DNA from 3 places in the Nocardioides sp. cx-173 genome. Region 3 is predicted to be linked to each of the others. Evidence: predicted binding sites of a transcription regulator. Region 3 holds the regulator's gene; each other region holds the start of a gene.
What was found. Region 3 encodes HrcA, which represses chaperone genes, less so after heat shock. Its sites were predicted from a motif close to TTGGCACTCGNNNNNNNCGAGTGCCAA; they were not measured.
Positions count from the first base shown of each region.

Region 1: a site for HrcA is predicted at 2,737-2,763, ahead of groL (chaperonin GroEL). Genes of this name have one in related genera too.
Region 2: a site for HrcA is predicted at 6,527-6,553, ahead of groES (co-chaperone GroES). Genes of this name have one in related genera too.

Region 1 is NZ_CP088262.1:3,578,309-3,587,867, forward strand. It holds gene LQ940_RS17500 (serine/threonine-protein kinase) at 1-720, shown strand, start outside; gene groL (chaperonin GroEL) at 942-2,573, opposite strand; gene LQ940_RS17510 (hypothetical protein) at 2,798-3,274, opposite strand; gene LQ940_RS17515 (hypothetical protein) at 3,371-4,780, shown strand; gene LQ940_RS17520 (ATP-grasp domain-containing protein) at 4,802-5,644, opposite strand; gene LQ940_RS17525 (YciI family protein) at 5,735-6,100, shown strand; gene LQ940_RS17530 (YciI family protein) at 6,097-6,450, shown strand; gene LQ940_RS17535 (RNA polymerase sigma factor) at 6,489-7,697, shown strand; gene LQ940_RS17540 (MoaD/ThiS family protein) at 7,672-7,947, opposite strand; gene thrC (threonine synthase) at 7,979-9,283, opposite strand; SAM riboswitch class I at 9,293-9,425, opposite strand.
Region 2 is NZ_CP088262.1:1,020,484-1,030,042, reverse strand. It holds gene LQ940_RS04970 (glycerol-3-phosphate dehydrogenase/oxidase) at 1-58, opposite strand, end outside; gene rnhA (ribonuclease HI) at 119-583, opposite strand; gene LQ940_RS04960 (GuaB3 family IMP dehydrogenase-related protein) at 583-1,689, opposite strand; gene guaB (IMP dehydrogenase) at 1,781-3,283, opposite strand; gene LQ940_RS04950 (GNAT family N-acetyltransferase) at 3,317-4,204, opposite strand; gene groL (chaperonin GroEL) at 4,372-5,994, opposite strand; gene groES (co-chaperone GroES) at 6,078-6,374, opposite strand; gene LQ940_RS04935 (SDR family NAD(P)-dependent oxidoreductase) at 6,778-7,584, shown strand; gene LQ940_RS04930 (class I SAM-dependent methyltransferase) at 7,676-8,836, shown strand; gene LQ940_RS04925 (hypothetical protein) at 8,946-9,559, opposite strand, start outside.
Region 3 is NZ_CP088262.1:2,877,593-2,887,151, forward strand. It holds gene LQ940_RS13980 (hypothetical protein) at 1-1,189, opposite strand, end outside; gene LQ940_RS13985 (histidine triad nucleotide-binding protein) at 1,186-1,524, opposite strand; gene LQ940_RS13990 (Gmad2 immunoglobulin-like domain-containing protein) at 1,682-2,611, shown strand; gene LQ940_RS13995 (16S rRNA (uracil(1498)-N(3))-methyltransferase) at 2,670-3,422, opposite strand; gene dnaJ (molecular chaperone DnaJ) at 3,424-4,593, opposite strand; gene hrcA (heat-inducible transcriptional repressor HrcA) at 4,642-5,667, opposite strand; gene LQ940_RS14010 (hypothetical protein) at 5,818-6,540, shown strand; gene LQ940_RS14015 (MBL fold metallo-hydrolase) at 6,550-7,401, shown strand; gene LQ940_RS14020 (hypothetical protein) at 7,421-7,633, shown strand; gene LQ940_RS14025 (DUF3097 domain-containing protein) at 7,685-8,533, shown strand; gene LQ940_RS14030 (TM2 domain-containing protein) at 8,576-8,995, opposite strand; gene hemW (radical SAM family heme chaperone HemW) at 9,005-9,559, opposite strand, start outside.

The sequences.
Region 1 (9,559 bases), 700 kb from region 3:
GTGGCCCTCATCGCGGGGACCGTCGCCGCGGTCGCCACTCGCGGCCCGGGTGACGACCCGAGCACGACCTCGACCTCCTCCTCCGAGCCCACGGCCTCGGACCCCACGACCGAGCCGACCGAGCCGACCGAGCCGACCGAGGCGATGTCACCGTCGGTCACGGCGCCGACCTACAGCCCCACGCCGCCGGCGCCGCCGCCGACGAGCACGGGACCCACGCCGACGTACCCCGCCGTGCCGCCCGCCACCGGGATCAAGCTGCAGGTCGGCAAGGCGGAGATGCGCGCGCCGGCCGGCTGGGGCCGGGTCACCCAGACCAACATCCCCAACGGCGTCGGGTCGCGCGACTACTCCGACTACGAGGGCTACTACTCCTCGGTCTTCCTCGAGCGCACGGAGCCGGTCTTCCCGCTGGAGTCGCTCACCCTGCTCGAGATCGTCGCCATGGCCGCCGTGGAGTCCCTGGCCGAGAAGAACGCCGACATCGAGCTCGTGGCCAAGGACGAGCTCCCGGCCGGCTGGCTCGACGGCGCCCAGGCCGCTCGGGTGCGCGGGGTCTACAAGAACACCGGGACCGGGCTCTACTTCGCCGAGGAGTCGTGGTTCGTGCAGAAGGGCAAGTTCCTCTACCGGCTGACCTTCCAGCACAGCCGCGCCGACAGCCTCGACGAGCGGCGCGCCGACATCGACCCGGTGGTCGTGTCCTTCCGCTGGCGCTAGGTGTACTCGGCTGGGCGCCGGCGGCGCCCTCGTCGGTCGAGCGGAGAAGGGGAAAGGCCCCCGGTCTGTGACCGGGGGCCTTTCGGTGGTGCTGTGCTGCAGAGCTGGCTGGGTTTCGAGACGCGTCGCGCTTCCCCTCGCTTCGCTCGGGTGAGCGCCGACGCTCCTCAACCTGCCGGCCTGATCGCGTCCCTGCGGCTTCGCCGCGGGGACGCGGGCCGTCAGAAGTCCATGCCGCCCATGCCGCCGGTCGGGTCGCCGCCGCCCATGGGCGCCGCCTTCTCCGGCTTGTCGGCCACCACGGCCTCGGTGGTGAGGAAGAGCGCCGCGATGGAGGCGGCGTTCTGCAGCGCGGAGCGCGTGACCTTCGCCGGGTCGATGATGCCCTCGGCGATCATGTCGACGTACTCGCCCGTGGCCGCGTTGAGGCCCTGGCCGGAAGGCAGGTTGCGCACCTTCTCGGACACGACGCCACCCTCGAGGCCGGCGTTGATCGCGATCTGCTTGAGCGGGGCCTCGGTCGCGACGCGCACGATGTTGGCACCGGTCGCCTCGTCGCCCTTGAGGTCCAGCTTGTCGAACGCGACGACCGCAGCCTGCACGAGCGCCACGCCGCCACCGGCGACGATGCCCTCCTCGACGGCCGCCTTCGCGTTGCGAACGGCGTCCTCGATGCGGTGCTTGCGCTCCTTGAGCTCGACCTCGGTGGCCGCGCCGACCTTGATGACCGCAACGCCGCCGGCCAGCTTGGCCAGGCGCTCCTGCAGCTTCTCGCGGTCGTAGTCGGAGTCCGACTTCTCGATCTCGGCGCGGATCTGGTTGACCCGGCCGGCGATCTGGTCGGCGTCGCCCGAGCCCTCGACGATGGTGGTCTCGTCCTTGGTGATGACGACCTTGCGGGCCTGGCCGAGCAGCTCGATGCCGGTCGACTCCAGCTTGAGGCCGACCTCCTCCGAGATGACCTGGCCGCCGGTCAGGATCGCGATGTCCTGCAGCATGGCCTTGCGGCGGTCACCGAAGCCCGGGGCCTTGACGGCGACGGACTTGAAGGTGCCGCGGATCTTGTTGACGACCAGCGTGGACAGGGCCTCGCCGTCGACGTCCTCGGCGAGGATCAGCAGGGGCTTGCCCGACTGCATGACCTTCTCGAGCAGCGGCAGCAGGTCCTTGACCGAGGAGATCTTCTGGTTGGCGATGAGGATGTAGGGGTCCTCGAGGACCGTCTCCATGCGCTCGGGGTCGGTGACGAAGTAGGCCGAGATGTAGCCCTTGTCGAACCGCATGCCCTCGGTCAGCTCCAGGTCGAGGCCGAACGTGTTCGACTCCTCGACGGTGATGACGCCTTCCTTGCCGACCTTGTCCATCGCCTCGGCGATGATCTCGCCGACGGTCGGGTCCGCGGCGGAGATCGACGCGGTGGACGCGATCTGGGCCTTGGTCTCGATGTCGACGGCCATGGCGGAGAGCTGCGCGGAGACGGCCTCCACAGCAGCCTCGATGCCCCGCTTGAGGCCCATCGGGTTGGCGCCGGCGGCGACGTTGCGCAGGCCCTCGCGGACCATCGCCTGAGCCAGGACGGTCGCCGTGGTGGTGCCGTCACCGGCCACGTCGTCGGTCTTCTTGGCAACTTCCTTGACGAGCTCGGCCCCGATCTTCTCGTACGGGTCCTCCAGCTCGATCTCCTTGGCGATGCTCACGCCATCGTTGGTGATGGTGGGCGCGCCCCACTTCTTCTCGAGCACGACGTTGCGGCCCTTGGGACCGAGGGTGACCTTGACGGCGTCTGCGAGCGTGTTCATGCCACGCTCGAGGCCGCGCCGGGCCTCCTCGTTGAAAGCGATCAGCTTCGACATATCTGCTGCGATCCTTCGCACTTCAGAGCTGTGGACGGACCGGTTCGCTGCCCGCGACGGACGATCAGGCTGCCCGGCGAACCCTTCTCGCCGGCGCTTCGGACCTCAGCTCCCCGGTCCGGGGAAAATTGTCACTCTCATGAGGAGAGTGCCAACCTCATGTTTAGCACTCGGGCAAGGCGAGTGCAAACAACTGAGCGCTCGAGTCGACACCGCATCGCCCCTCAGCCACAGCCCCCGGAGGTCGCCTCGACCGTGGCCAGCCGGAGGTCCGGCGCGTCCTGGTCGAGCAGCTCGAGGCTGACCTCGAGACACGCCCGCTCCGGCGCGTCCTGCCCCGCGCGCACCTCGATCACGTAGGCGGCGTTCTGCTCGTCCGCGACCTGGAGGTCGCCGCGCTCGCTGATGACGTCCCGCCCGAGGTCGGCGGCCATCAGACTCGCCACCTCCTCACCGTTGACCGGGCCGAGCGAGCCGGAGAGGTCCGCGGCGGCCTCTCGAGCGGCCTCGTCGAGCTCCTCCTGCGAGACCCGGCTCCGGTCGAGGGTCAGCGAGACGGCGTACAGGGCCATCACCAGGGCCGGCACCAGCGTCAGCGCGAGCATGGCCCGCGAGGTGGACGGCCGGGGGGCGTACTGGAGCGCAACCGGAAACGCCAGGGTCAGGGCAAGCACCCAGGGCACCCACAGCGGCAGGTTCATGACCGCTCCTTTCCCCGGCCGCGAGGCTCGGAAACGGAGTTTTGCCCGGAGGACGGCGGGGTAGGCGTCGTTGAACATCCACAAGTGGGGAAGACCATGTCGAACTACTACGAGCTGGAGTCGCTGATCGGGAAGATCAAGCGGGCCGCCATCGACGTCTACATGACCGACCAGGCCAACTTCTACGAGATCGACGGCGATCGCTACCGCTACCGCGGGTCGGGGCGCGGGGCGCCGCAGTACTGCACCCGTCCCGGCGAGGACGGGGAGGGCGGTGGCGACGTCTCGATGGGTGGCGGCATGCCGGACTTCCTGGTCAACCACCTCGACGCCGACTTCCGCGCCGCCTTCGGCAACATCCGAGGCCAGGTGGACGCCATCTTCACCAGCCTGAAGGACGTGCCCTCCGGTGCCAGCCTCATGTTCGAGGAGAGCCGGTCGATGGACGCCGCGGAGAAGCTGACCCCGAAAGGCGCGACCACGTCGCTCCCGGCCGGCGGTGGCTCCTCGCTGAACCTGAACAACGCGGCGCTGTCACAGCGGGTCAACGCCGTCCACGGCTACAGCTACCGACTGTCCTCGCGGACCATCAACGCCTTCCGGGTGGCCTATGCCGACCGCCTCGGTGCGATCCTCGACGCTCAGGCCGCGCTGGCGGCGACCATGGGCATGGCGGCGGCGGGCCAGACCGCGGTGTTCACCAAGCTGCGCGAGGACATCGCGACGTTCGCGGCCAACGCGCTCGCCTCGCTCAACGCGCTGGCCGGCGTGCAGTCGGCCGGCCAGGGCCCCGGCGGCGGTCACTTCGCCGTGGGCGGCGCGTTGCTCACCATCGCCTCGCTGAGCGGGGGGCCGGGTACCGCCGCCTTGGCGGCCTTGGGCGCCGTGGGCGGTCTGATCGCCGACCTGTGGCCCGACGCGCCGGCGAAGAAGGAGCTCGAGTTCAAGGGGTCGAACCTCGAGTCGATGATGCAGTCCATCGCCGACGCCAAGACCACGCTGCTCAGGACGCCGGTCGAGGACGAGACCGCCATCAGGCAGGCCCTGACCAACGCCTCCGCGGCAATCCGCCAGTCGCCCGCCTCGTTCGACATCAGCCGGCCGGAGTACCCCCGTGGCGGTGGCGAGGACGTCGGCGGCCCAGGGACGATCCAGCATAACCGCAACGACATGCAGCAGCTGGCCGCCACCTGCCAGCTCGTCTCCGACGACGTCGACGGGGCCCGCCTCCTGGTGGCCGGCGCTGACGGCGGCCGTGGCGAGTGGCGCCGTCCCGAGGGGATCGGGATCGGGCCGAACGGCCCCTACGACGCCTTCCGCGATCTCGGCAGCGACCTGGTCGCCCTCACCCGCAACACGGCCGCAGAGCTGGCGGAGGCGGCCACCAAGCTGATCGCGGCCTCGCTGGACTTGGACGCGACCGACGCCGACGTCGCCCAGGCCCTGGCCCGCGAGATCAGGGAGGTCAAGCAGGCCGAGGCGGCCGGCGACCTGCTCTTCGAGTGAGCCTGCCGCTGGAGGACGGCGCTAGAGCCGGGCCGCGACCGCGTCGGCGAAGAGGCCGCCATTGGCGGGCCGGACGTCCAGGTAGAGGCCCGGCTCGGTCACCTCGATCTCGCTGACCATCAGCCGGCCCTCGTGGCGCAGCAGGTCGATGCGGGCGTAGACGAGCTCGCGATCGAGGATCTTGGCCGCGGCACCGACGGCGTCAAGGGCGATCCGCGTGGCCTCTTCGGACAGCGGGGTGTCGTGGCTGCTGCCGCCGTACTCCTCGTGCACCCGGACGTCCCCCTCCCCTGCGACCTTGCGCACCTGGGCGACCGGGCGCCCGTCGATCACGAACACCGACACCTCCCCCTCCTCGCGCACCGAGGGCACCAGCGGCTGGACGACCCAGGCGCCGGGGTCCGACGGTGGCGACCACGCGTCCAGGTCGTCGACCACCACCAGGCCGCGCCCACCGGCGCCGACCCGCGGCTTCACGACCGCCGGCCGGACCCGCGCCACCGCCGCGCGCAGGTCCTGCACGGTCGACGGCACCTCCGTGGGCACGACCGGCACCCGGCCGTCCCGGGCGAGGTCGAGGAGGTAGGCCTTGTCGGTGTTCCAACCGAAGACGTCGACGCCGTGGAGCATCCTCGGACCGACCGCCTCGGCCCAGGCCAGGAAGTCGGCCAGGCGGTGCTCGTAGTCCCAGGTCGACCGCACGGCGACGAGCGCGGCCTCGGCCCAGTCCACGGCCGGGTCGTCCCAGACGGCCCAGCGGCTGCGGATGCCGCGCTCCGCGAACGCCGCGTCGAGCGCGGCGTGCCCGGGCTCGCCCTCGGCGTGCGCGCGGTCGGTGGCCAGCAGGACGAGCGGGGCGGTCATGCGGAAAAGACTGTCATCCCTGTCGATCGCGGCGTGCCTCGCCCGTCATCGAGGTGTCAGAATCCGACAGCGACGAAGTGAGAGGTCCCCATGACCGAGAGCAGCACCACGTACGTCATCCTCCTGCCGGGCGACGAGTCCGCCTGGGAGGCGGCGTCCGAAGAGGAGAAACAGGCGGTCTACGCCGTGCACCAGGAGTTCTCGGAGGCCCTGGAGGCGCGCGGTCACACGATCACCGGCGGCCTCGAGCTCGGCCCCTCGCGGGAAGCGCGCACCCTGCGGACCGCCGCGGACGGCTCGATGACGGTCACCGACGGCCCCTACGCCGAGGCGGCCGAGCAGCTGACGGGCTTCTACGTCGTGGAGTCCTCCAACCTCGACGACCTGGTCGAGGTGTGCCGGATCCTGGGCCGCAGCGAGGGCGCCATCGAGATCCGCGCGAAGGCGGCGTCATGAGGTTCCTGGTGCTGATGGCCGAGGAGGACCACTTCGCCCGCTGGGACGCGGCCGACGAGGCCGAGCGCCACGCGGTGTTCGAGTGCTTCCAGGCGTTCGACGCGGCCGTGAAGGAGCGCGGGACGATCGTCGCGGGCGAGGCCCTCGCCTCGCCGGCGGAGGCGAGGACGCTCGGGCCGGGCCCGACGCGGGCCGTCACCGACGGGCCCTACGCCGAGACCGTCGAGCAGACCGGCGGCTTCTACCTCGTGGACCTGCCGTCGCACGAGGCCGCGCTCGAGGCGGCCGCACTGCTGCCGCCGGCGTACACCGTCGAGGTGCGCCCTGTCCTGGACGTGGTCTTCGACTGAGCGCCTCCGACGGCGCTCTCGAGGCGGCCCTCGGGCGCGTGCTGCGCGACGAGTGGGGGCGCCTGCTCGCCCTCCTCGTCGCGCGGTACCGGCGCCTGGACCTGGCCGAGGACGGCCTCGCCGACGCCTTCGAGGCGGCGGCACGCACCTGGCCTTGGGCCGGCGCACCGGACAACCCGGCGGCGTGGCTGCTGACCGCCGCCCGCCGGCGCATCCTCGACCGGCTGCGCGCCGAGGCCGTGGCCGCTCGCACGCTGCCACTGCTGGCCGTCGAGGCCGGCCTGACGGAGGAGGCCCAGCGCGTCATGGCCGATCCCGGCGTGCCCGCCGCGCTCGCCGACGAGCGCCTGCGGCTGGTGCTCCTCTGCGCCCACCCCGACCTGGCCCCCGAGGCGGCCGCCGCCCTGACCCTGCGCCTGGTCCTCGGCGTGTCCACGGCCGACATCGCCCGCCTGTTCCTGGTGAGCGCACCCACCATGGCGGCCCGCCTCACGCGCGCCCGCAAGCGCCTCGCCGGCGCGTCCTTCGGGCTGCCGAGCGGCGCCGAGCTCGACCGCCGCCTGGCCGGCGTGCGCGACGTCGCCTACCTGGCGTTCACCGCCGGCTACGCGCCCGGCTCCGGCGCCGACGTGCTGCGCGCGGACGTGGCCGCGGAGGCCATCCGGCTGGCCCGGGTCGTCCGCGAGCTGGCACCGGGCCGCGAGGCCGACGCGCTGCTCGCCCTGATGCTGGTCCAGCACTCGCGCCGCGACGCCCGGGTCGTGGACGGCGAGCTGGTGCTGCTGCCCGACCAGGACCGCACCCGCTGGCACCACGACGAGGCCGCGGAGGGGCTGGCCCTGCTGGTCCCGCTCGCCGGAGGTCCCGCCACGCCGCTGCTGCTACAGGCGCTCATCGCCGGCGAGCACGCGATCGCGGCGCGGCCCGAGGACACCGACTGGCCGCGCGTCGTGCGGCACTACGACGAGCTGCTGGCGCTCACCGACACCCCCGTGGTCCGGCTCAACCGCGCGGTCGCCGTCGGGGAGGCGGACGGGCCGCTGGCCGGCCTCGCGGCACTGGAGGGCCTGCGGCTGGCCGGCCACCGCTTGCCCGCCGTACGCGCCGAGCTGCTGGCGCGTGCCGGGCACGCGGACGCCGCCCGCGCGGCGTACGACGACGCGCTGGCGGCGTGCGACAACGAGGCGGAGCGCCGGCACCTGGAGCGCCGGCGCGACGCGCTCAGCCCCCCGCGACCGCCGGGATGACCGAGACCTGGGTGCCGTCGGGGGTGGGGGTCGCCAGGTCGTCGAGGAAGCGCACGTCGTCGTTGCCGACGTAGACGTTGACGAAGCGTCGCAGCGCGCCGTTGTCGTCGAGGATGCGCGCCCTGATGCCGGAGTAGGAGGCCTCCAGGTCGTCCAGCACCTCGGCGAGCGTGGTCCCCTGGGCGGTGACCTCGGACTCGCCGCCGGTGTAGGTGCGCAAGATGGTGGGGACGCGGACGGAAACGCTCACGGGTGGGGCTCCTGGTTCGGTGGGGTGGGGCTCAGGCCAGGCCGGTCTTGACGAACGCGGCGTACGACGGGTCGATGGTGGCGGCGGGACCGACGGAGTCGGCGACCGCGTCGAGCGTCTTGAGGCCATGGCCGGTGTTGATCACGACGGTCTCGAGGGTGGGGTCGAGCTGGCCGCTCTCGACGAGCTTCTTCAGGACGCCGACGGTGGTGCCGCCGGCGGTCTCGGTGAAGATGCCCTCGGTGCGGGCCAGCAGCACGATGCCGTCGCGGACCTCGTCGTCGGTGATGTCCTCGACGGCGCCACCGGTCTCGCGGCAGATGTCGAGCACGTAGATGCCGTCGGCGGGGTTGCCGATCGCCAGGCTCTTGGCGATGGTGTCGGGCTTGACCGGGCGGATCGCGTCGGTGCCGGCCTTGTAGGCGGTCGAGACCGGGGAGCAGCCCTCCGCCTGGGCGCCGAACACCTTGTAGGGCTTGTCCTCGACCAGGCCGAGCTTGACGAGCTCCTGGAAGGCCTTGTGCACCTTGGTCAGCTGCGAGCCCGAGGCGACCGGGATGACGATCTGGTCGGGCAGGCGCCAGCCGAGCTGCTCGGCGATCTCGTAGCCCAGGGTCTTGGAGCCCTCGGCGTAGTAGGGACGGACGTTGACGTTGACGAACGCCCACCCGTCCTCCTCGCCGGCGATCTCGGAGGCGAGCTTGTTGACGTCGTCGTAGTTGCCGTTGACGGCAACCAGGGACTCGGTGAAGACGGCGGAGTTGACCTGCTTGGGCTTCTCCAGGTTGCTGGGGATGAAGACGACGGTCTTGATCCCGGCCCGCGCGCCGGCCGCGGCCACCGCGTTGGCGAGGTTGCCGGTGCTCGGACAGGCGAAGACCTTCGAGTGGAACTCGGTGGCCGCGCTCAGCGCGCAGGCGACGACGCGGTCCTTGAAGGAGTTGGTGGGGTTGGTGCTGTCGTCCTTGACCCACAGGGTCTCGATGCCCAGCTCGCGACCGAGGTTGCGGGCCCGCAGCAGCCGGGTGAACCCGGGCTCCATGTTGGGGCTCTGCTCGATGTCGGTCGGCACCGGCAGCAGCGCCTTGTAGCGCCAGATGTTGCGCGGCCCGGCCTCGATCTCCTCGCGGGTGACGACCGGGAAGTCGTAGGCGATCTCCAGGGGGCCGAAGCACTCCATGCACGCGTAGTGCGGGCCGAGCTCGACCTCGTGGCCGCACTCGCGGCAGATGAGGGCCCGCGCGTTGCCGAAGGCGCCCTCGCGGATGCCGGGGGTGGTGCCCGGCGTGTTGTCGGGGGTGTTGCCGGTGACCTGCTCGGCGATGACGGCGCTCATGGATCCTCCTTCTCATCTTCCCCGGCACGTACCTCGCGACGGGACGGAATTAGCACCGTTTCCGCGACTGCGCGATGGCAGGGAGCACGCGGCGGTTGCCGGGACTTCACTGGGCCGTACCCTCAGTCCCTCTTGATGAGCTGGTGGAAACAGTACGGGGCGCCTCCCCCGACGCGTCCACCGGGTCCGCATGCTGGACCCCCCGCCCACACACTGAGACACCTCCCGGTGACCCGTCACCAACTCACCGCAACGACCGCTGACCCGTCAGAAACT
Region 2 (9,559 bases), 1.9 Mb from region 3:
GCGACCGGTCGCGGGCCTCCGGGCCGAGCGCGGACGGAGGTACGAGAGGCGGGCTCATGCCCCCATTGTCGCAAGGGGCAGATGACGGACGTATGACGCCGGTGGGCGGCAGGGGCGGTCAGCTGCCGCGTGCGGCCGCGACCGCCTCGGTCAGCCCCCGGGCGGCGAGGCGGTCGGCGCGCTCGTTGCCCTCGTGCCCGGCGTGCCCCTTGATCCAGTGCCACTCGACCTCGTGCTCGGCGCACGCGGCGACGAGCTGCTGCCAGAGGTCGACGTTCTTGACCGGCTGCTTGGCCGAGGTCTTCCAGCCGTTGCCGGACCAGCCGACCACCCACTTCGTAATGCCGTTGCGCACGTAGGTGCTGTCGGTGTGGATCTGCACGACCGATCGCCGCTTGAGGGCCTCCAGTGCCCGGATCGGTGCCATGAGCTCCATGCGGTTGTTCGTCGTCTCGCCGGCCTCGCCACCGCAGAGCTCGAGCTCGTGGCTGCCCTGCTGCAGCAGGGCTCCCCAGCCTCCGGGGCCGGGGTTGGGGATACAGGCGCCGTCGGTGTGGATGACGACCGGTGCGGGGGCGCTCACTACTCGACGACGACCTCGACGCGCTGGAACTCCTTGAGGTCGGTGTACCCGGTCGTGGCCATGGCGCGCTTGAGGGCGCCGATCAGGTTCATGGTGCCGTCGGCCACGCGCGAGGGGCCGAACAGGATCTCCTCCAGCGTGCCGACCCGGTCGAACTCCACGCGCTGGCCGCGCGGCAGGTCCGCGTGGTGCGCCTCGGCGCCCCAGTGGAAGCCGCCGCCGGGGGCGTCGGTGGCCCGCGCGAACGGCGAGCCGACCATGACCGCGTCGGCCCCGCACGCGATCGCCTTGGCGATGTCGCCCGACTTGCCGATCGAGCCGTCGGCGATCACGTGGACGTAGCGGCCTCCGGACTCATCCAGGTAGTCGCGGCGGGCGGCGGCGACGTCGGCCACGGCCGAGGCCATCGGCACGGCCACGCCGAGCACCGTGCGCGTGGTGTGGGCGGCGCCGCCGCCGAAGCCCACCAGTACGCCGGCGGCGCCCGTGCGCATCAGGTGCAGGGCGGCCTGGTGGGTGGCGCAGCCGCCCACGATGACCGGTACGTCGAGCTCGTAGATGAACTCCTTGAGGTTCAGCGGCTCCGCCTGGGACGAGACGTGCTCGGCGCTGACCGTCGTACCGCGGATGACGAACATGTCGACGCCGGCGTCGACCACGACCTTGGCGAACTCCTTGGTGCGCTGCGGCGACAGGGATCCGGCGACCGTGACCCCGGCGTCGCGGACCTCGCGGAGCCGGTGCGTGATGAGCTCGGCCTTGACCGGCTCGGCGTAGATCTCCTGCATCCGCGCCGTGGCGTCGATGCCCTGGAGGCCGGACACCTCCTCGAGCAGCGAGAGCGGGTCCTCGTACCGCGTCCACAGCCCCTCGAGGTTCAGCACCCCGAGGCCACCGAACCGGCCCAGCGCCACCGCCGTCTCCGGCGACATCACCGAGTCCATCGGCGCGGCGAGGACCGGGAGCCCGAAGCGGTAGGCGTCGATCTGCCAGTCGATGCTGACCTCTTCGGGGTCTCGCGTGCGGCGCGAGGGGACGATCGCGATGTCGTCGAAGGAGTAGGCACGCCGGCCGCGCTTGGCCTGGCCGATCTGGATCTCGGTCATGGCCGAAGTTTCCCACGGGTCCGCCGCACTGGCCGAGTCGCGTCGCCCATGTCGGCGATCTCCCGTGCCCGGCCGGCGAGGATCCGCCGAATCAGTGACCCGAGTAGTTGGGCGCCTCGACGGTCATCTGCACGTCGTGCGGGTGGCTCTCCTTGAGGGAGGCCGAGGTGATGCGCACGAACCGGCCCTTCTCCTGGAGCTCCGGGACGGTGCGGGCGCCGACGTAGAACATCGACTGGTTGAGACCGCCGATCAGCTGGTGGGCGACCGCCGCGAGCGGCCCGCGGAAGGCGACCTGGCCCTCGATGCCCTCGGGCACGAGCTTGTCGTCGGTGAGCACCTCGGCCTGGAAGTAGCGGTCCTTAGAGTAGGACTTCTTCCCACGACTGGACATCGCTCCGAGCGATCCCATGCCGCGGTAGGACTTGTACTGCTTGCCGTTGACGAAGACCAGGTCCCCCGGGCTCTCCTCGCAGCCGGCCAGCAGCGAGCCGAGCATCACCGTGTCGGCGCCGGCGACCAGGGCCTTGGCGATCTCGCCGGAGTGCTTCATGCCGCCGTCGGCGATGACCGGTACGCCGGCGGGCTTGGCAGCCAGCGAGGCCTCGTAGACCGCGGTGACCTGGGGGGCGCCGACACCGGTGACCACGCGGGTGGTGCAGATCGAGCCCGGCCCGACGCCCACCTTGATCGCGTCCGCGCCGGCGTCGACGAAAGCCTGGGCGCCCTCGCGGGTGGCGACGTTGCCGCCGATGACCTGCACGTGGCGGGTGGCGGGGTCCTTCTTGAGCCGCTCGACCATCTCGAGAAGCATCCGGACGTAGCCGTGGGCCGTGTCGGCGACGAGCACGTCCGCGCCCGCCTCGATGAGCGTGGTGGCGCGCTGCCAGGCGTCACCGAAGTAGCCGATCGCGGCCCCGACCATGAGCCGACCGTCGCCGTCCTTGGAGGCCTTCGGGAACTGCTCGGACTTCACGAAGTCCTTGACCGTGATGAGCCCGCCCAGACGTCCCTGGTCGTCGACCAGCGGGAGCCGCTCGCGCTTGTGCTGGCGCAGCAGCATGGTCGCGTCCTCCCGCGAGATCCCGACGTGGCCCGTCACGAGCGGCATCGGCGTCATGACCTCGTCGACCTTGGTGGTGGCCCACTCCGCCACGGGGGTGAAGCGCAGGTCGCGGTTGGTGCAGATCCCGAGCAGGCGGTTGTCGGTGTCGACGACCGGCAGCCCGGAGACGCGGTACTCGCCGCAGATGGCGTCGAGCTCCTCCAGCGTCGCGTCCGGACCGATCGTGACCGGGTTGGAGATGATCCCGGTCTGGGTCCGCTTCACGAGGTCGACCTGGTAGGCCTGGTCCTCGATGGACAGGTTGCGGTGCAGCACGCCCAAGCCGCCCTGGCGGGCCATCGCGATGGCCATGCGCGACTCGGTGACGGTGTCCATGGCCGCGCTCACGAGCGGGACCTGGATCGTCAGCTCCCGGGTGAGGCGGGTGCTCGTGTCGATCTCGTCGGGCGCCAGGTCGGAGTGGCCCGGCAGCAGGAGGACATCGTCGTAGGTCAGGCCCAGCGCGGCGAACTTGTCAGGGAGTTCCACCATCGCAGTCTAGTCCGCCTCCGCGAGGGCGGCTCACGGCCGGGTGACCGCCAGGGGACGCAGATCACGCACGGTGATCCGCACCGTCAGCACCTCGCCGGCCATCCGGATCCGCCCCCGCATCCCGGCGGCCATCACCATCGGCATGACGGCCTGGTTGTCCGAGCGAGTGGTGAGCAGGATGGCCTCGGCGCCCAGGCCGTTGGCGAGCCTGGCGGCGTCCCCGAGCAGGCGGGTGCCGATGCCGCGACGCTGCCACGCCGCGTCGACCTCCAGGTCGACCGGCAGTACGTCGGGCAGGTCCGGCTCGGCGGCGAGCAGGGTGGCGACGCCGACCCGGGTGCCCTCGATGGTGGCCACCGCGGAGCGGCCCTCCACGTGGTAGTCGGGCAGGCTGCCCTCGCCCATCCGTCGGTGGTCGGAGAGCCGGGGCGACGGATGGTGCTCCCGGGCGAGCACGTCGCTGACCAGGTCGGCCATCGCCGCGCCGCGCGCGTGCTCGGTGGCGGTGAACGGGGCGCTGCGGCGGATCTGCACCTGCACGTCCCCCACGGCCATCTCCATGACGTCCTGGGCGCTGCCGCTCGGCACGACATCCGCGTCGAAGAGCGCCGCAACCACCTCCGGGAAGGACGACGGCGCCTCGAGCACCCCGCGCGCGGCCTGCACGTAGCGGGTCGGCTGGTCGGTGAGCGCCGCCTCCGTGCAGGTGGCCGCGCTCACGGACAGCCCGCCGGCGCGGCCGACGAGCCCGGTGAGGTCCGCCTCGTCCCAGGAGTCGGGCGTGCTCAGGACCAGCTCGTCGGTCACCGCCTCGACGCCGGGGAACACCTGCACCCCCAGGATGTTCACGCCCGCCGCTCCACACTCCGCCGCGAGCGCCGCGAGGGCCCCCGGCCGCTCGGGCAGTGTCGCTCGCACTCTCCACAACATGGCCCGACTGTGCCCGGCGCAGGTTGCCGGACGGCGTCCGTCCTGTTTCACCGGCGCTACGTCTCCACCCGTCCACGCCGACCCGTCACCAACTGCACCGAAATGCCGCTGACCCGTCAGAAAGTTTCTGACGGGTCAGCGGGAGGTGCGGTGGATCAGTGGCCGTGGCCGTGCCCGTGGCCGGCGGCCGGAGCGTCGTCCTCGTCCTCGGGCTTGTCGACGATCAGGGTCTCGGTCGTGAGCAGCATGCCCGCGATCGAGCTGGCGTTGACGAGCGCCGAGCGGGTGACCTTGACCGGGTCCAGGACACCCTGGGCGACCAGGTCGCCGTACTCGTCGGTCGCGGCGTTGTAGCCGTTGCCGACGCCGAGCTCGCGGACCTTGGTGGTCACGACGTAGCCGTTGACGCCGCCGTTCTCGGCGATCCAGCGCAGCGGCTCGTCGGCCGACTTGCGGACGATGCGGACACCCGCCGCCTCGTCGCCGGTCAGGCCGAGGTCGTCCTCGAGGACCTTGACCGCGTGGATGAGGGCCGAGCCGCCACCGGCGACGATGCCCTCCTCGATCGCGGCGCGCGTCGCGGAGACGGCGTCCTCGATGCGGTGCTTCTTCTCCTTGAGCTCGACCTCGGTGTGCGCGCCGACCTTGATGACGCAGACGCCGCCGGCGAGCTTGGCGAGACGCTCCTGGAGCTTCTCGCGGTCCCAGTCGGAGTCGGTGTTCTCGATCTCGGCCTTGATCTGGTTGACGCGGCCCTCGACCTCGGAGGCGTCGCCGCCGCCGTCGACGATCGTGGTGTCGTCCTTGGTGATGACGACGCGGCGCGCGGTGCCGAGCGCCTCCAGGCCGATCTGGTCGAGCTTGAGGCCGACCTCGGGCGCGATGACCTGACCGCCGGTCAGGGTCGCGATGTCCTGCATCATCGCCTTGCGACGGTCACCGAAGGCCGGTGCCTTGACCGCCACGGCGTTGAACGTGCCGCGGATCTTGTTGACCACCAGGGTCGACAGCGCCTCCCCGTCGACGTCCTCGGCCAGAATGAAGAGCGGCTTGCCGGCCTGGATGACCTTCTCCAGCAGCGGCAGCAGCTCGGCGATCGCCGAGATCTTGCCCTGGTGCAGGAGGATGTAGGGGTCGTCGAGGACGGCCTCCATGCGCTCGGTGTCGGTGACGAAGTACGACGAGATGTAGCCCTTGTCGAACTGCATCCCCTCGGTGAAGTCCAGCTCGGTGCCCATGGTGTTGGACTCCTCGACGGTGATGACACCGTCCTTGCCGACCTTGTCGAAGGCCTGCGAGAGCAGGTCGCCGATGTGGGCGTCACGGCTCGAGATCGTGGCCACCGAGGCCATGTCCTCGACCGAGTCGACCTCGCGGGCGGCCTCGCGCAGGGCCTCGCCCACCGCGGCGGTCGCCTTGTCCATGCCGCGCTTGAGGCTCATCGGGTTGGCACCGGCCGCGACGGCGCGCAGGCCCTCGTGGACCATCGCCTGCGCCAGCACGGTGGCCGTCGTGGTGCCGTCACCGGCGATGTCGTTCGTCTTGGTGGCGACCTCCTTGGTGAGCTGCGCCCCCAGGTTCTCGAACGGGTCGTCCAGCTCGATCTCACGGGCGACGGTGACGCCGTCGTTGGTGATCGTGGGGGCTCCCCACTTCTTGTCGAGGACGACGTAGCGGCCCTTGGGGCCGAGCGTCACCTTGACGGCGTTGGCGAGAGCGTCGACGCCGCGCTCGAGGGAGCGGCGGGCGTTCTCGTCGAACTCCAGGATCTTGGGCATGGTTCTCCTAGGTCAAATGAAATCGGGTCGTGTGCCGAGGAGCGCGCCTGAGCGCGTCCTCAGGCACACGACCCGGAAGAAAATCAGGAAACGATCGCGAGGACGTCGCGGCCGGAGAGGATGAGGAACTCCTCGCCGCCGTACTTGACCTCGGTGCCGCCGTACTTGCTGTAGATGACCTTGTCGCCCACGGAGATGTCCATGGGGATGCGCTCGTCGCCGTCCTCGTTGAAGCGGCCGGGGCCTACGGCCACGACCTCGCCCTCCTGGGGCTTCTCCTTCGCGGTGTCCGGGATGACCAGGCCGGACGCCGTGGTCTGCTCGGCGTCGAGCGGCTTCACGACGATGCGGTCCTCGAGAGGCTTGATGTTGACCGACACGGTGTCGACCTCCACTTTCTCTGACTCTGGGTTGCTCTACCGGGAGGACGGCGTCCTCCCCACGTTGGGGCTTGCGGGGAGGTACGCCGTCGCGGGGGTCGCACCACACTGCAAGCTCTGGCACCCTCATGGTGAGAGTGCCAACAACGAAACTAGCACTCAGGCCAGGAGAGTGCCAGAAGGGGGCTGCCCGAGGCCCGCAACTCCCTCGGCGTGGACGTACCCGCGGTGGGCGAGCCGGAGACGTAGGGTCTGGGCACCTACGACAGCTTGCGGGTGCTGTGCCTGCTCGGCCCGGACGGCATCCGGATCGAGCTGGTGGAGACCGCGTACCTATTCGCGGACGGATGTCGACGAGGTCGCGGAACCGTCCCCGCTCAAGGCTTGGGAGAACCGAGACGTCATGGACATGGGACTGAGTGGCCGCACGGCCGTCGTCACGGGCGGCACCGCCAACATCGGGCGCGCCACCTGCACGGCGTTGGCGTCCGAAGGGGCGAACGTCGTCGTGGTCGGGCGCAACGAGGAGAAGGGGCTCGAGGTGGTCGCGGACGTCGAGCGGGCCGGCGGCCAGGGGCTCTGGGTCTCCTGCGACGTCACCGACCGCGCCCAGGTGGACGCGATGGTCGAGGCTGCGGTGCAGCGGTTCGGAGCCATCGACGTGCTGGTGACGGCCGCGGGCAACATCGCCTCGGTGGCCGCCTTCGTCGACAGCGATCCCGCCACGTGGGAGCTCGACCTCTCGTGGAACCTCACCAGCGTCCTGCACGTCACGCAGGCGGTGCTGCCCCACATGATCGCGCAGGGCCGTGGGCGGGTGGTCCACGTCGGCTCCACCGCGGCCGACATCGGTGACTCGCTCATGTCCGTGTACTCGGCGGCCAAGGGCGCGATCCACACCTTCACGCGGACCCTGGCCAGGGAGACCGCGGCGCACGGCATCACGGTCAACGCGGTCTCGCCCTACGGCACGCGGCCCGACGACCCGGCGCACGTCAGCTCCGGGAGCCGCACGGCGCCCGACTCCCCGATGATGCAGGGGATCATCGGCCTGGACGACAAGTCCGTGCTCGGCCACAAGACCTTGATCCCGCGCCTGGCCAAGGCCTCCGAGGTGGCGAGCGGCATCGTCTACCTCGCCAGCGACCACGCGGCCTATGTCACCGGGGAGATCCTGACGATGGACGGCGGCGCCCGAATCGCCTCCTGAGCGCACGGGACGCCGGCGCAGCAGGAGTCGGGTCCGCGCAGAAGGTTCCGCTGCCGTCGCCGCGGCAGACCCGGCCTGACAGGATCACGGGGTGGACCTCGACTCGTTTCGCTGGCTGCTCACCGAGCCGGGCCAGCGGCTGCTGGCCACGGCGGGCGCGCTCGACGAGCCGGACCCGCTGCGCGCCCAGACCGCGTTGCGACGCTCGGCGAGCGCCGAGCACGCCGCGGCCGCACTGACACAGGTGCGGCTGCGCGAGCGGGCCGTGGCCAAGTTCGGCGACCTGGCCGCACGGATGTACTTCACCCCGGACGGCCTCGAGCAGGCCACGCGTGCGGCGGTCGCGGACCACCGCGCGGGACGCCTGGCGGCGTTTCGCGCCCAGAGCCTCGTCGACCTCGGCTGCGGCATCGGCGGCGACCTGCTCGCCGCCGCGCGGGTCGGCATCGTGTGCGCCGGGGTCGATCTCGACCCGGTCCGGGTGGCGGTGGCGGAGGCCAATCTGGCCGCCCTCGACCTCGGCGGCGCCGTCGCGGTGGCCGACGCCACCGAGATCGACACCCGCCCCTTCGACGTCGCCTTCGCCGACCCGGCCCGCCGTACCGCGCGTGGCCGGACGTTCGACGTCGACGACTGGGCGCCGCCGTGGCCGTTCGTCGAAGGGCTCCTGCGCCGCGACTCCTGCGTCAAGGTCGCGCCCGGCATCCCGCACGCGCTCGTGCCCGAGGGCGTGGAGGCCGAGTGGGTGAGCGACCACGGTGAGGTCAAGGAGGCGGCCCTCTGGTCGGGCCGGCTGGCGACCGTACGCCGCCGTGCCACCGTGATCGGGCGCGGCGGGCTGGCGACCCTCACGGACGAGGACGACCCGGGCGGCGAGGTCCGCGCCGTCGGCGAGTACCTGTACGAGCCGGACGGTGCCGTCATCCGCGCCGGGCTCGTGACCGCGGTCGCCGCCGGCGTGGACGGCGGGCTGCTCGACGAGCACATCGCCTACGTCACCTCCGACGGCTCCTTCCGTACGCCGTTCGCGCGCGGCTACCGGGTCGTCGCGGAGCTGCCGTACCGCGAGAAGGCGCTGCGCGCCGCCCTGCGCGAGCGGGGCATCGGCCGCCTCACGATCAAGAAGCGGGGCGTCGAGGTGGTCCCGGAGCAGCTGCGCAAGCGGCTGGCGCTGGTCGGCGACGACGAGGCCACCATCGTGCTGACCCGCGTGGGCGGTCAGGGCACGGCCCTGCTCGTCGACCCGTTCTGAGCCGGGCAGGGCGGCGGCGACGCAAGTCCCACGTCACCGGCAACCACCACCGCAACCGCAACGGACCTGCCGCCCGTGAGGGCGACAGGTCCGTGGTCGAGCGCAGTGGTCAGGCGGTGGCGGTGGCCTCGTTCGCCTTGATCCGGCCGGCGTGCCGCAGGCCCAGCAGGCCCAGGACCAGGAGGACACCCGCGCCGACGAAGGAGGCGACGGCGGCGTACCCGGCGATCACGCCCATGGTGGCGAAGGCGTAGGCGTAGAGGAGCAGGCCGCGCAGCGTGCTGCCCATGAAGAGCGACTCACGCAGCTCGCCCCAGGCGGCCGCCTCGTCGATCTGCTCCTGGCTGGCCTCGGGGTTCTCCGCGAGGGCGGCGCCGAGCTCACGAGCCTTGTTGCTGGCCTCCGAGTACGTCTGCGGCTCGCCCGCGAGCTCCTCGCCGCTGGAGTTCATGTGGGACTGGATGTAGTGGTCGGCGTAGGCACGAGCCTCGGCACCGGTGTCCATCGGCGAGCCGGCGAACTCCTCGAGCGCCTCGACGCTCTCGTCGCTCAGGCCGCCGAGGGCGGGACCCTCGGGCATCACGATGTCCTGGGCCAGCAGCTGCTCCTCGACCTGGTCTCCGATGAACACGTTCGCCCACGTGAGCAGGCCTCCCGCGACGAGGAGCACGGCCGCGAGGAGCAGGCCGGTACCGGAGATCAACTTGTCGAGAGTGGAGCGCA
Region 3 (9,559 bases):
AGGCCACGGAGAGCATGCCGAGGCACATCTCGTCGGTGGTGCCCTCGCCCCAGACGACGTAGTGGTCCTCGCGCTGGGTCTCGAACGCCGGCAGCCGGTCGCGCAGCCACTGGACGTGGCGGCAGGTGACCTTGACCGTGTCGAAGGCGTCGAGGTGGACCGGCTCGATCGAGCGGGAGCCCTGGTCGTCGAAGTTCCACGGCCGGATGTCCATGACCGTGCGGGCGTCCGGGGTGCCGGGGTCGGTCTCGATGGTGATGCGGCGGCCGAGCAGGTGCATGTGGCCGGCCACGGCGTGGATGGTCATCCCGCGGCCCAGCGTGCGGGTGCACTCGGTGACCTCGGAGGGCACGACGTCGGTGCCACAGAGGAAGTGCAGGCCCTGCGCGAGGGCGCCGCCTGCGGAGCCGAAGCGGTCGCGGGCGTCGGCGAGCGCCGCGTCGCGGTCGCACAGCGGCGAGGCGTCGTGGCCGGGCCGGCACGGCATCTCGACGGGCGCCGGCAGCAGGAAGGTGTGCAGCGGCGTGATCCCCGGGTCGTGCGCGCGCACCCGGATCTGGGTGGAGCTCATGTCGGGGCTGGCGCCGGCCAGCAGGTTGTAGTGGACCTGCATGACGACCCGGGACCCGCGGGGCAGTTCGACGCCGTGGCCGCGTTTGACCATGGCCTCCTCGCCGCCCGGCGCCCAGGCGCCGAGCCAGGGGGCGTCCTCGGGGTTCTGGAACTCCCCGTCCAGGCCGGTCCCGCCGAAGCAGGTCCAGCCCAGGCCCTCGGTCTCGGCGTCCCTCTCCTCGGCCGCCGCGACCTGGTCGGGCGGCACGCGGAACAGGATCACGTGGTGCACCACGTCGGGGTTGCCGGGGACGACGTTGGTGCCGGTGAGGTAGCTGTCGCGGGCGAGCCGCGGGTCCAGCAGGAAGCAGCGGTAGTCGTCGGTGCCGGTGCCGGTCGGCGCGGACGGGGTGTAGGTCTCGGGCATCGTCATGGTGACCCGCCGCTCGCCGGCACGCAGCGGCTTGAGCTTCGCGGGGGCCGCCGGGGCATGGTGCGCCGGCGGCGGAGCGTCGCTGGCCGCCGTCGGCGCGGGCTCTCCGGCCACCTCGGGGGCCGGGTCGTCGGCGCCGGAGCAGGCCGACAGCACCAGCGCGAGCAGGCCCGCGGCGACCAGGCTCGTCCGCCGGTGGCTCATCCGGGTGGCCAGCTCATCGGCCGTCCGGCCAGCACGTGCAGGTGCGCGTGGAACACGCTCTGACCGGCACCGGCGCCGGTGTTGAACACCAGCCGGTAGTCGTCGTGGCCCTCCGCGGCCGCGACGGCTGCCGCCGTACGCACCAGCTCGGCGGAGGCCTCGGGGTCGCCGGCGGCGAGCTCGGCGGCGTTGGCGTAGTGGTCGCGCGGCACCACCAGCACATGGGTGGGCGCCTGGCCGTTGATGTCGCGGAACGCGACCGTGCGCTCGGTCGCGTGCACGATCTCGGCGGGGATCTCCCCTGCGACGATCTTGCAGAACAGGCAGTCGTCCACGACCCGCCACCTCTCTCCGGCTTCTGGGTCCCATGCTCGCACGGAAGGTGCCCCTGCAGGTGGGGGAACCGGACCCAGCCCGGGCGAGGTTTCCGCCGGAGACCGACACGCGCCCGATCATCGTGTAATCACCGGCCGTCGCCGACAGGATGGACGCATGACTGCACCTCGGAGCCGTTTCCTCGCTCTCTCGCTCGCCGGCCTGGTCGGCAGCATCGTCCTCGCCGGCTGCGGCGACGATCCCGAGCCCACCGCCAGCGACCCGGGCGGGTCGGACAGCTCCAGTGCGGCCGGCTCGCCGACGCCGGAGCCGAGCACGGAGCCGAGCACGGAGCCCGAGCCGTCCGAGACCGAGTCCAGCTCGACCGAGACCGTCACCGTGCCGGTGTACTTCAGCGGCGACACCCCGCAGGGCCCGAGACTCTTCCGGGAGTTCCGCAAGGTCGCGGCCAACAACCCGCTGGCCGAGGCGGCCGCGCTGATGACGGCAGGCGACGCGCAGGACCCCGACTACGGCACCCTCTTCCCGGCGGGCGGCTTCGCCTCCGTCTCCTACGGCGACGGCGGCTTCGTCGTCGAGCTCGCCGACGACACCTACACCACGGCCCCCGGCGGCATGACTCAGCAGGCGGCCCGGCTCGCCGCCCAGCAGCTGATCTACACGCTGCAGGGCGTGCAGCAGAAGCGCGACCCCGTGACCGTCGAGCTCGACGGCCGGCCCACGACGCTCTTCGGCATCGACACCGCCGGCGGTCTCACCGAGGCCCCGCAGATCGACGTACTGGGCCTGGTCAGCGTCACCTCCCCCGAGGAGGGCGCCACCGTGAGCGGGAAGTTCACCGCGAGCGGCGTGGCCAGCTCCTTCGAGGCCACCGTGCCCTGGCGGATCCGGCAGGGCGAGAAGGTCGTGCTCGAGGGCTTCGCCACCGCCGAGGGCTGGATGGACAAGCTCTACCCGTGGCAGAGCGAGGTCGACGTCTCCGGGCTGGCGCCGGGTGAGTACACGTTCGAGGCGAGCACCGACGACCCCTCGGGCGGCGAGGGCTCCGGTCCCACCGTCGACACGAAGACCATCACGGTGAAGTGAGGCCGGGCGCTGGGCCGGGCTGGGGGTCCGCACCTTCCACGTCCGGCACTTCGCCCGGTCAGCCGGGTATCCATCCCCAGCGCGGCGTACGCGCCAGCAGCGCAGCGCAAGCGGCGACGCCGGCGGTGGAGGTGCGGAGGACCTCGGCGCCGAGGCGGACGCTGACGGCTCCGGCCTGGACGAAGGCGGCGACCTCGTCGTCACTGAGGCCGCCCTCGGGGCCGACGACGACCAGCACCGTGCCGGAGGTCGGGACCTCCAGTCCGGCGAGGGGGACGGCCGCCTCCTCGTGAAGCACGACGGCCAGGTCGACCTCGGCCACGAGCGCCACGACGTCGGCGGTGGTGGCCAGCTCCGACACCACGGGGTGCCAGGCGCGGCGGGACTGCTTGGCCGCCTCGCGCGCCGTGGCTCGCCAGCGGGACAGGGACTTGGCGGCGCGCTCGCCCTTCCAGATCGCGACGCTGCGCGAGGCCGCCCAGGGGACGACGCGGTCGACGCCGACCTCGGTCAGGACCTCGACCGCCAGCTCGCCGCGATCGCCCTTCGGCAGCGCCTGGACCACCACGAGCGAGGGGCTGGGCTCCGGCAGGTCCTGGACCGTCTCCGCCGTCACCGACAGCAGCCGCTTGCCGGTCTCGGCCACGCTCCCGGCCACCGAGCGGCCCCGGCCGTCGGTGACGACGACCCGCTCCCCCACCCGGGTACGGCGCACGGCGACGGCGTGGTGCGCCTCGTCGCCCACGACGGTGACCGTGGCACCGGCCGTCACCCCGTCCAGGGACGGGACCAGGTGGACCGGCAGCGACATGTCAGTGGATGAAGGCGTCGCGCAGCCGGCCGAAGACCGACCGCTGGGCCTCCGCGGGCACCTGACCGGTCGGCGACTCCTCGCCGCGGATCGCGGCGAGCTCGCGCAGCAGCTCCTCCTGGCGGGCGTCGAGGCGCTGCGGAGTCTCCACCAGGACCGTCACGACCAGGTCGCCCCGTCCGCCCCGTAGGCCCGGGACGCCACGCGCGCGCAGCACCTGCTGGGTGCCCGACTGCGTGCCGGCGCCGATCTCGAGGTCGAAGGAGGTCTCCACGCCGGAGTCGGCGCCCTGCTCGAGGTCGGCCTCCAGGGTCGGCAGGGTCAGCGAGGTGCCGAGCGCGGCGGCGGTCATGGGCACCGAGACCGTGCAGTGCAGGTCGTTGCCGTGGCGGGTGAAGGTCTCGTGCTCGGCGACGTGGATCTCGACGTACAGGTCGCCGGCAGGTCCACCGCCGGGGCCGACCTCCCCCTGCTCGCTGAGCTGGACCCGGGTGCCGTTGTCGACCCCCGCGGGGATCTTGACGGTCAGGGTGCGCCGCGAGCGGACCCGGCCGTCGCCGGAGCAGGAGCGGCACGGGTCGGAGATGATCTGGCCGAAGCCGCGGCACGCCGCGCAGGGCCGCAGCGTGCGGATCTCGCCCAGGAACGAGCGCTGCACGTGGGCCACCTCACCGGCGCCCCGGCAGGTCTCGCAGGTCACGGGGTGCGAGCCCGGAGCGGCGCCCTCGCCGTGGCAGGCGTCGCACAGCACCGCGGTGTCGACCTTGAGCTCGCGGGTGACGCCGAACGCCGCCTCGGCCAGCGTGACCTCCAGCCGGATCAGGGCGTCCTGGCCGCGGCGCACGCGCGAGCGGGGACCGCGCCCCTGCCCGGCCCCGGGCTGGCCGCCGAAGAAGGCGTCCATGATGTCGGTGAACGAGAACCCCGCCCCCTGCCCGAAGCCGGCCTGCCCGCCGCCGAAGGGGTCGCCGCCGCGGTCGTAGGCCGACCGCTTCTGGGCGTCCGAGAGCAGCTCGTAGGCCAGCGAGATCTCCTTGAAGCGCTCCTGGGCCTCCGGGTCGGGGTTGACGTCGGGGTGGTACTGCCGCGCGAGGCGCCGGTAGGCCTTCTTGATGGCGTCGCCGTCCGCGTCACGGGCGACACCGAGAAGCTCGTACAGGTCCTTGCTCAACGTGGTGATCCTTAATCTGGTGCTGGGATGGTAGGGAGCGGCGTGCGCTCAGTCCTCGTCGAGGATGCGTGAGACGTAGCGGGCGACGGCCCGGACGGCGGTCATCGTGCCGGGGTAGTCCATGCGGGTGGGACCGACCACGCCGAGCGTGGCGAGGGCGTCGTCGGCCGGGCCGTAGCCGGTGGCGACGACGCTCGTGGAGGCGAGCTGCTCGAAGGGGCCCTCCGCGCCGATGCGGACGGTCACCATGCCGCCGCTGGTGGCCTCACCGAGCAGCTTGAGCAGCACGACATGCTCCTCGAGCGCCTCGAGCAGCGGCCGGACTGCGGAGTCGAAGCTGTCGCCGTAGCGGGCGAGGTTGGCGGTGCCGCCGACGGCGATCCGCTCGTCGGAGCGGTGGTCGCTCATGGCCTCCGCGAGGGCCTCGGTGACCGGACCGACGTACCCGGCGAGGTCGGGGGTGGGCGGCTCGGCGGCCAGGGCCCGCAGTGCCGTGACGGCGTCGGCGATGATCTCGCCGGAGGCGGCGGCATTGACGCGCTTACGGAGGTCGGCCAGCACCTCGTCGCTCAGGTCGGCGCCCAGCTCGACGAGCCGTTGCTCGACCCGCCCGGTGCTGAGGATGAGTACGGCGAGCAGTCGCCGCGGGGCGAGCGCCACCAGCTCGACATGGCGCACTGTCGAGCGGGAGAGCGTGGGGTACTGGACGACCGCCACCTGTCGGGTCAGCTGCGAGAGCACCCGCACCGAGCGCTGGACGACGTCGTCGAGGTCGACCGCCCCGTCGAGGAAGGTGGAGACCGCGCGTCGCTCCGCTGCGCTCATCGGCTTGACCGTCGTCAGCCGGTCGACGAACAGCCGGTAGCCCTTGTCCGTGGGCACGCGGCCGGCACTGGTGTGCGGCTGAGTGATGTAGCCCTCGTCCTCCAGCACGGCCATGTCGTTGCGGACCGTGGCCGGCGAGACGCCGAGGCCGTGCCGCTCCACGAGCGCCTTGGAGCCGACCGGCTCCTCGGTGGCGACGTAGTCCTCGACGATCGCGCGGAGCACGGCCAACCTGCGCTCTTCCTGCATGTCGCCTCCCCACCCGTCTGGCACTCCGTTGATCCGAGTGCCAATCCTACCCATCCGGGGAACTGCGGACACATTCCGTTGAGTGGACCGGGGGTGCCGCCGGCCGGGAAAGTTGCTTAGGGTTGCCTTACCTCACTTCAGGAGCGCGCAATGACCATGGACACATCGCACCTCGCCGCCCTCGACCAGCCCGCCCGCCTGGCCGCCGCCGCCCGCAGCGTCCTCGCCTGCCCGTCGGCGGTGAGCCTCGTCGTCGACGGCGTCCAGGATCCGGTGGCGGGCACCACCGACCTCGGCATGCAGGACCTGGACGGCACCCCGGCGTTCTCCGTCGTCCCCGGCACCGTGCTCTCCCAGGCCGCCCGGCGTGGCTCCAGCGCCCTGCTCACCGTCGAGAGCGGCCTCGGCCCCCTCGGGTCCGCCGACCGCGATGCGACGCTCACGCTCACGGGCACGCTGCACAACCACGGCCGCGAGGACTGCGACTGCTGCGGCGAGGTCCGCGACGTCGTCACCCTGTCGGTCGGCTCCGCGCTGCTGGTCAGGGCCGGGCGCCAGTCCGAGGAGCGGTTCCGGGTATCGCTGCCCGACTTCCGCTCCTCCGCCCACCGGCTCAACCGCGGCTACCTCCAGCGCTGCGTGGAGCACGCCAACCGGTGCCACCAGCAGGAGCTGAGACGCGCCGTCGCCGGCACCAGTGGCACCCCCCTGTCCCAGGTCGTCGGCGTCTCGCTCTCCGACCTGCGCCCCGACGGCGTCGGCGTCCACTGGGTCGACCCCGACGGCGCGCACACCCGCACGCTGTCCTTCTCCCGCGCCGCGACCACGACCGAGGAGCTGGGCGACCTGCTGCGCGAGGAGCTGCGCGCCTAGGGTGGCGGCGTGCCCTTTCTCGAGGTAGCCGACCGCGTCTGGGTCGCCCGCTACGACTGGTTCGACGTCAACGTCACGCTCGTACGCGGCTCGGGGGGCCTGCTGCTCGTCGACACCCACGCGTCGACCCGGGCCGCCGCGGGCGTCGTCGACGACGTCCGGGCGCTCGGGGTGGGCGAGGTCACGGGGGTGATCAACACCCACGAGCACTTCGACCACACCTTCGGAAACCACGAGGTCCGCCGCGCGTACGGCGCCGTCCCGATCCACGCCCACGAGACAGCCGCGGAGCGGACCATCCTGGCCGGCGAGCGCGCCCAGGACCGCTACCGTGAGGACCTCGACGACCCGCATCGCGACGAGGTCCTGGCCACCGAGATCGTGCCGGCCGACCACACCTTCTCCTCCGCGGTGGTGCTCGACCTCGGCGACCGGGTGGTCGAGCTCGTCCATCCCGGCCGCGGCCACACCGCGGGCGACCTGGTGGTGCGGGTGCCGGACTGCGACGTCCTCCTCGCCGGCGACCTCGTCGAGGAGTCGGCCCCGCCCGCGTACGGCGACGACTGCTACCCGCTCGAGTGGCCCTGGACCCTCGACATCCTGCTCGGCCTGACCACCTCGGCGAGCGTGGTCGTGCCCGGCCACGGCGCCGTGGTGGACCGGGAGTTCCTGGAGGTCCAGCGCAACCAGGTCGGCCTGGTCGCCCAGAGCATCCGCGACCTGGCCGGGCGCGGAGTCCGTGCCGAGGACGCACTGGAGGCGGCCGAGGAGTGGCCCTTCCCCCGCGCCGCGCTCACGCTCGCCGTACGCCGGGGATATGCCCAGCTGACCCGGGGCGAACGGCGTTTGCCGCTCGCGTGACGCGGGTTACGTTCGGAGCATGAGCCACTCCGAGAACGAACCCGACGACGGGCCCCAGCCCGGCGTCTCCGACGACAAGCTCCCCGAGGACCTGCAGCCCGGCGAGGACAACCCGCTCGCCGAGGGCCTCGGCGACAACGAGACCGTCGACGACCTGCTCGACGGCGGCAAGGACGCCGAGCAGCTCGACGAGACCGGCTCCTCGCAGTCGGACACGTCACAGGACGACTGACACCGGCGCGGCACCCAGCCGCGGGCGGGCCATCCCCTCTAGCGTCGGAGGGTGAGCGACCGATACGGCACCGACGTCCTGTCCGGCGACTGGCGCAAGCCGAAGCGCGGGCGCGCTGTCGAGGCACCCGCCGACCTCGGCACGGTGGTCGAGGAGGTCACCACCGACTGGGTCGGCGAGATCGTGGCGGTCGACCGGGACCTGCACACCCTCACCCTGGAGGACCGGCGCGGCCGGCGGCGTACCTTCCCGCTCGGCCCCGGCTTCCTGCTGGAGGGCAAGCCGGTGATCCTCACGGCCCCCGTACGCCTCAGCGCCCCGGCGGCCCCCACCCGCACCGCCTCCGGCTCCATCGCGGTCCACGGCGCCAAGGCCCGGGTGGCGCGCGCCAGCCGGATCTTCGTCGAGGGCCGCCACGACGCCGAGCTCGTCGAGAAGGTCTGGGGCGACGACCTGCGCCTGGAGGGCGTGGTCGTCGAGTACCTTGAGGGCGTCGACGACCTGGTCTCGCACCTGCGCGCCTTCGGACCGGGCCCCGAGCGCCGCGTGGGCGTGCTCGTCGACCACCTGGTCCCCGGCTCCAAGGAGAGCCGGATCGCCGCGGAGGTCGCCGCCTCCCCCGTCGGCCGGCACGTCCTGGTGGTGGGCCACCCCTTCGTCGACGTGTGGCAGGCCGTCAAGCCCGACCGCATCGGCGTGGCCGCCTGGCCGGTGATCCCGCGCGACGTCGAGTGGAAGAAGGGCGTGTGCCGCCACTTCGGCTGGCCGGCCGCCGAGCAGGCCGACATCGCCCGCGCCTGGAAGCACATCCTGTCGCGGGTGCACTCCTACGACGACCTGGAGCCCGCCCTCCTCGGCCGCGTCGAGGAGCTCATCGACTTCGTCGCCAGCTCCGACTGAGCCCGCGAAGGCGGAGCTGACCGGCGGCGAAGGGACGGGGCCTCAGCGCAGCATCAGCCCGTTGGCGTCCTTGCTGTCCTGGACGAGCATCAGGATGCCGTCGATGACCGGCCACAGGCAGCCGATGCCGCACGTGATGATCGAGACCACGAGCTGGGCGATTCCGACGCCGTTGTCGCCGATGTAGAAGCGGCCGACGCCGAACGGCACCAGGATCTGCAGGAGTCCGGCGACGAGCTTCTGCTTGTCGGAGTAGGGGATCCCGGTGCCCGGGTGCACGCCGTACGGCGCCCCCGGCACCCCCATCGGGGCCATGGGATAGCCGGGGTACGGCGGCTGCTGTCCGTAGGGCGGCTGCTGCGGCTGCCCGTACGGCGGAGGCGGCGGCGTGCCCTCAGGGCCACGGCCCTGCGGCCGGTTCGGGTCGTAGGGGTCGTACGGGTTCGCGGGGCCCTGAGTCATGCGGCCACCCTAGGGCAGCAGGTCGCGGACGACGGCGTCCGCCAGCAACCGGCCGCGCCGGGTGAGCACGAGCCGGCCGACGCCGGGCTCGAGCAGCCCGTCGGCCACCAGGCGCGGCACGGCCACCCGCCCCGGCCCGTCCAGCACGCCGGGGTCCAGGCCGTCGCGCAGCCGCAGCTCGAGCAGGACCCGCTCCACGCGCCTGCTCTCGTCGTCGAGCACCTCGCGCGCGTGCGCCGGGCTCAGCCCCGAGGCCAGCCGGTCGGCGTACGCCACGGGGTGCTTGACGTTCCACCAGCGCACGCCGCCGACGTGCGAGTGGGCGCCCGGACCGACGCCCCACCACTCACCGTCGGTCCAGTAGCCGAGGTTGTGCCGGCAGCGCGCGGCGTCGTCGCGGGCCCAGTTGGACACCTCGTACCAGCCGAGCCCCGCCGCGGTCAGCCGGTCGTCGGCCAGGTCGTACTTGTCGGCGAGGTCGTCCTCGTCGGGCATCGGCAGCTCGCCGCGGCGCACCCGGCGGGCCAGGGCCGTGCCGTCCTCGACGATGAGCGAGTACGCCGA